2 regions of the Streptomyces sp. NPDC048643 genome follow, and region 1 is predicted to be linked to the other one. Evidence: riboswitches for the same ligand, from Rfam matches in the RefSeq annotation. Region 1 holds a riboswitch; the other holds the start of a gene.
The links. A riboswitch is a leader RNA that binds a small molecule or an ion and turns the genes downstream of it on or off. The one in region 1 is predicted to bind cobalamin.
Positions count from the first base shown of each region.

Region 1 (3,130 bases):
CTACAGTCGCCGCATGCGCATCGTCTCCCTGCTCCCCGCCGCGACCGACATCGTCGCCGAACTCGGCCTGGTGGACGCTCTCGTCGGCCGCACCCACGAATGCGACTGGCCGCCAGAGGCGATGGCATCCATTCCCGTCGTGACAGGGGCGGAGTTCACCCCCGACGACCTCAGCAGCCGCGAGATCTCCGAAGCCGTGGGCGGGTCCGCCCACTCCGGATCCTCGCTCTACACCCTCGACACCGAAGCGCTCGCGGCCCTGTGCCCGGACGTCGTGCTCACCCAGGACCTGTGTGCCGTGTGCGCAGTCTCCTACGAGAAGGTGTGCGGCGCCGTACGCCTCCTCGACGCCGACACCCGCGTCCTCAGCCTGGAGCCCCGCACACTCGACGACGTCCTGGAGTGCCTGATCACCGTCGGCGACCTCCTCGGCGTACGCGATCGGGCCGAGCGCAGCACGGCCGAGCTGCGGGCCAGGCTCGCCGCGGTGGCCCGGCTGACGGCGGGCAGGCCACGCCCGCGCGTCGTCGCGATCGAGTGGCTCGACCCCCTGTGGCCCGCGGGCCACTGGGTTCCGGAGCAGATCACCCACGCCGGCGGCGATCCGCTGCTCGCCTCGCCCGGTGAGCACACCAAGCCGATGACATGGGATGACGTCCGGGCCGCGAGCCCGGACGTCGTCCTCGTGATGCCTTGCGGATTTCCGCCCGAACGAACCCTGCGTGAACGGGACGTGCTCAGCTCGCTGCCCGGATGGGCCGAGCTGCCGGCCGTACGGGCCGGACAGGTATGGGTCTTGGACGGCCCCGCCTACTTCAACCGCCCCGGCCCACGCGTGGTCCGCGGAGCGGAAGTGCTGGCCCACGTACTCCACGGAGTGCGGGCGGGAGACACCGTGACCGGGGCGGAGGCACGGCCCTTCTAGGTGCGTCTCCTAGAACGCGGTCCAGGTGAAGGCGACCTTGTCACCGGCTTTCAGCTTGAACTGGCAGCCGCCGACCGGCGTGGGTACGCCGTTGACGGAGATGTTCCAGTAGGCGGAGGCCCCTCCGTTGACGTTCTTGATGGTGTCGACCGAGTAGTCGTCGAACGAGGCGTACCAGGTGCCGTCCCAGGTGAAGTGACGCTTGCGGGCGGCATCGTCGAGGGCGGCCGTCGGAGTGGGTACGGCGCTCGGGTTGGCAGCGCCGTTCGTGCCGTCGCAGGTGTGGGTGCCACCGGTGGCCGTGGTCACTGTGTGCCCCTTGGTTCTGATCTTCCCCTTGAAGAGCAGACCGTCGGGGCCCTGGACGGTCAGGGCAACCCTGACAGCATGGTTGGTTTTCGTGACGTTTTCGTGGGCCTCGGCGACGGACGGCGCGGCGGCGAGGGCGAGGCCCATGGCGGCCGAGGCGATCAGAACGCGGCGTGCGGTCGTGTTGCTCAATGGAGTGCCTTTCAGGTGCGGGTGGCCCGCAACGCGAGACGCGTCCGGGACACCCGGGACACCACGCCCGGCTCACACGCAGAGGCGTGCAGGCCGACGGGACCCAGGCTCTCGGCTTCACGCTGCGGACCATGACAGGGAGAAGCGGGACAGCGCGCACGCCGGGTATCCCGACTCGTGGCCCGGGTGGGCCGCTCACGGTTGCAGGTCAGCGCTGGATTTCCACCGGCTTCCCCCAGTCGTGCGCGTATGCAGTTGTCGTGCCTTCGGCCCACGAATCAAACGCAGCCTAGGCAGGAGTCGACATCTCGAACATCACCATGGCGAACTCCAATTACTTTAGGGGTCATTGGCCCGTGAGTCACAGCTTTCCCGGAGGCCCCTTCGTTCGCCCGCCCCGCCCCGCCCTGAGCCGCAACGATGCCCCGCCCCTGCCCGACTTCCCTGCCCACCGGCTAGTTCAGAGAAGTCCCGAACGCGGAGATCGGCAAGGGCTATCAGCTGACGAAGGAAAAGATCATCCCGGTCCTCGACGAGGAGCTGCGGGAGATGCCGCTGCCGACGGCGAAGGCGATCGAGATCGAGGCCTTCATCCCGCTGGAGTCGATCGACCCGATCCAGATCGGCGACGGCTACTACCTCCAGCCCGACGGCCAGGTCGCGGCGAAGCCCTACACGCTGCTGCGCAAGGCCCTGGAGCGGTCGTCGAAGGTGGCCATCGCGAAGTACGCCTGGTCCGGCCGGGAGCGGCTGGGTCTGCTGCGGGTGCGGGACAACGTGATCGTGCTGCACGCGATGCACTGGGCGGACGAAATCCGCGACCCGGCCGAGCTGAAGCCGGACGACGTGAAGCTCACGAAGGACGAGATCGCCGAGGCGGAGCACCTCATCGACCGGCTCACCCGCAATGACCTGGAGGGGGCAGAGTTCACCGACCGGTACACGGAGGCCGTGGAGGCGCTCATCGAGGCGAAGCGGGAGCACCGCGAGCCGCCCGCGGTGGAGGAGCCGAAGGCGCCGGGCAAGGTCGTCGACCTGATGGCCGCCCTCCAGGAGTCGGTGAACAAGGCCAAGGCCTCGCGGGGTGAGGACGCCACCGTCCACGAGATGCCGAAGAAGAAGACGGCCGCCAAGAAGACCGCGAAGAAGACGCCGACCAAGAAGACCGCCGCGAAGACCACCAACTCGAAGAAGACCGCGGCGAAGAAGACGGCCAAGACGACTTCGGCCCGCAAGAAGCGCAGCGCCTGACCGCGGGCCGGGCCCTGGACCCGGCTCGCGTTGTCAGAGGACGCGCAGGACGCCGACGACCTTGCCGAGGATCTTCACGTCGTCGGCGGGGATCGGCTCGTAGGCGGGGTTTCGGGGCATGAGCCAGACCTTGCCGTCCTGCCGGTGCAGGACCTTGACTGTGGCCTCCTCCCCCAGGAGGCCGGCCACGATGTCGCCGTGGTCGGCGCTGTCTTGGCGGCGGACGGTCAGGATGTCGCCGCCGCAGATCGCCGCGTCGATCATGCTGTCCCCGGACACGGTCAAGGCAAAGAGGTCGCCGTCGCCGACGATCTGGCGGGGCATGGTGTACACGTCCTCGACCATCCCCTCGGCGAGGAGCGGGGCGCCGGCGGCGATGCGTCCGACGAGCGGCACCTCGACCGGCTCGGTGTCACTGCGCTCGGCAAGTTCGGGGGCCCAGGAAGGGCGTAC
Region 1 covers NZ_JBEZHO010000037.1:20,597-23,726, forward strand. The annotation lists gene AB0C62_RS29445 (cobalamin-binding protein) at 14-925, shown strand; gene AB0C62_RS29450 (DUF4430 domain-containing protein) at 935-1,426, opposite strand; cobalamin riboswitch at 1,569-1,704, opposite strand; partial or broken gene AB0C62_RS29455 (Ku protein) at 1,904-2,677, shown strand; gene lexA (transcriptional repressor LexA) at 2,711-3,130, opposite strand, start outside.

Region 2 (3,130 bases), on a different contig from region 1:
GTCTTCTCCTGGAAGGCGATGACCTCGCCGATCTCCGTCCTGATGCGCTCCTCGTACCCGGCGGTGTCGGTGCGTCCGGTGCGCAGGTCTGCGCGCGCCGCGCGCAGTTCGGCGGTCTGCGGGAAGGAGCCGATCGTGGTGGTCGGCAGCAGTGGCAGGCCGAGGTGGGCGCGTTGGGCGGCGGTCCGCTCGGCGTAGGGCTGCGAGCGGCGGGCGTCGCCGTCGGTGACGGCGGCGGCGCGGGCGCGCACGGCCGGGTCGTGGGTGAGCGCCGAGCCCGCGCGGGCGGCGAGATCGGCCCGGTTGGCGGCGAGTTCGGTGGTGATGGTGTCCGTGCCGTGCGACAGCCCCCGGGCGAGCGTGACGATCTCGGCGGTCTTCTGGCGGGCGAAGGCGAGCCAGCGCAGGACCTGCGGTTCGATGTCGCGCTCGACGGCGGCGTCCAAGGGCACGTGCAGCAGCGAGCAGGACGCGGCCACGTCGACCTGCCCGGCCAGACCCAGCAGGGTGCCCAGCGTGGCGAGGGACTTCTCCAGGTCGTTGACCCAGATGTTGCGGCCGTTGACGACGCCGGCGACGAGCCGCTTGCCCGGCAGACCGCCGACGGCCGCGAGCGCGTCCAGATTGGCGGCGGCCGCGTCGGTGAAGTCGAGCGCGAGTCCGTCGACCGGGGCCTTGGCGAGAACGGGCAGAGCCTCCCCGAGTCGGTCGAAGTACGACGCGACGAGCAGCTTCGGACGGTCGGTGAGCGTGCCGAGAACGCGGTAGGCGCGCTCGGCGGCGTTCAGTTCGGCGTTCGTGCGGTCCTGGACGAGAGCGGGTTCGTCGAGCTGGACCCACTGGGCACCGGCCGCGCGCAGGTCGGCGAGCACCTCGGTGTAGACCGGCAGCAGCCGGTCGAGGAGGGTCAGCGGGTCGAAGTCCGCCGGTACACCGGGGGCGGGCTTGGCGAGGAGGAGATAGGTGACGGGGCCGACCAGGACCGGACGGGCCGACAGTCCGAGCGCCAAGGCCTCCTTGAGCTCGGCGACCTGCTTGGACGAGTCGGCGGTGAAGGCGGTGTCGGGGCCCAACTCGGGGACGAGATAGTGGTAGTTCGTGTCGAACCACTTGGTCATCTCCAGCGGCGCCACGTCCTGGGTACCGCGGGCCATGGCGAAGAAGCCGTCGAGGGCGTCGGCGGCGACGGCGTCCCGGTGGCGCTCGGGGACGGCGCCGACCATGACGCTGGTGTCCAGCACATGGTCGTAGTACGAGAAATCGCCGGTCGGCACTTCGTCGATGCCGGCCTCGGCCAGCTGCCGCCAGGTGGAGCTGCGCAGTTCGGCGGCGGTGGCGCGGAGGGCGTCCGCGCTGACGCGGCCCTTCCAGTAGCCCTCGATCGCCTTCTTCAGTTCGCGGTTCGGACCCTGGCGGGGGTAGCCGTACACGGTGGCCCGTGCTGCCGCGGCTGCGGTCTTGGCTGTCACGGAAATCTCCTTCGCGAGATGTCTCCTTGGATCCCGATGGGACACGCGAGCGCGAAGGGTGACGCACCGGGCGGGAGTACGTGGCGCGCCGGAGCGCGAAGGTCCGCCAGGTATGTACGCCAACCCGCCCACGAGGTCACCGGGATGTCCGCGCGCGATGGGTCGCGCACGGGCAGCGGGCAGGTCTTCGGACTCGCGGGCACGCCCTCCGGACGGAGGTCACCTACTGGCCGTCGCTTCCCAGACCCCACCGGGCCCAGTGCGTATGACGGCGGTCGTTCCCGCTCACCGCTGCGGGGCAGTCCCGGATTCCCACCGGGTTCCCTCTTACGACGCATCCCGTCTGGCGGACGGGGCGAACCAGCTACGGAGGTCAGCCTATGCGGACGAGCGCCCTGCTGGGGAGAACGCCCACCTCCCGGACGGTCGTTCGAGACGTCCAGGAGAGGATCGGCGCACGTCAACCGGCATACGGGGGGCGGCAGACGGCTCGTGTGACGCGCTCGGCCCCGCCCCGGGCCTCGATCTTCAGGCGGAAGGGGCGGGGAAGCCACGGGTGCCGTCGAAGGCGAGCTTCGCGAACCGTTCGCCGATACGACGGTGGGTGGCGGCGTCGGGGTGGAGCGCGTCGGGCAGCGGCAGCTCGACGGCGTCCGCCTCCCCGTACAGCTCCCGGCCGTCGAGGTAGTACAGGTTCGGGTCCTCGGCGGCCCGCTGTTCCACGATCCCGGCGAGTTCGGCACGGATGATCGCGAGCGTCAGCTTCCCGCTCGCGCGCTCGGCCGGGTCGCCGGCGGCGCGGAACCGCAGACGACCGCTGCCGAGCGCCGTGAGGTCCGGCAGGCTCGGGCCGGGGGTGTCCTCGTGGATCGGGCACAGGATGGGGGAGACGACCAGCAGCGGCGTGGTGGGGTTGCCCTCGCGGACGGTGTCCAGGAAGCCGTGCACGGCGGGAGTGAAGGCCCGCAGCCGCATCAGGTCGGTGTTGACGATGTTGATGCCCAGCTTGACGCTGATCAGGTCGGCGGGCGTGTCGCGCAGGGTGCGGGCGGTGAACGGGTCCAGCAGGGCGCTGCCGGCCAGCCCCAGATTGATCAGGTCCACCCCGGCCAGCGAGGCGGCCAGCGCGGGCCAGGTCGTGCTGGGGCTCGCCGCGTCGGAGCCCTGGCTGATCGAACTGCCGTGGTGCAGCCACACCGCGCGCCCCCGGTCCGGCGTGGGCTCCACGGGGGCGTCGGTGCGCAGAGCCACGAGTTCGGCGCTCTCGTTGTGCGGCAGCCAGATCTCGACGTCCTTCGGACCCTCGGGCAGGTCCGTGAAACGGACGGTGCCGACCGGACCGGGCGTGGTCGTCGCCGATCCCGTGGTCATGTCGAGGGTGAGGGTGTTGCCGCCGGGAGCGGCCGCCTGACCCAGAAGGTGCCCGTCGACCACGAGGTCGTACAGCCCGTCGGGCCGCGGCGGGGCGCCCACGTAGACCCGCTTGGTTGGGACGGTGTCCAGCTCGACGCTCGTGGCGCGGGTGCTGAAGACCAGCCGTACGCCCGAGGGCTGGGCCTCCGCCATGGCCAGCTGACCGTCGGCGCACTGGGCGCGCGCCCACGCGGGCAGCCGGTGGGGCAGCACACCGAGGGCGGTGCGCTCCAGCTCGACGGCACCCC
Region 2 covers NZ_JBEZHO010000063.1:36,973-40,102, reverse strand. The annotation lists gene metE (5-methyltetrahydropteroyltriglutamate--homocysteine S-methyltransferase) at 1-1,469, opposite strand, end outside; cobalamin riboswitch at 1,630-1,849, opposite strand; gene AB0C62_RS37575 (GDSL-type esterase/lipase family protein) at 1,998-3,130, opposite strand, start outside.
Region 2: linked by a shared signal. The riboswitch ahead of metE (5-methyltetrahydropteroyltriglutamate--homocysteine S-methyltransferase) and the one ahead of AB0C62_RS29450 (DUF4430 domain-containing protein) in region 1 are both predicted to bind cobalamin.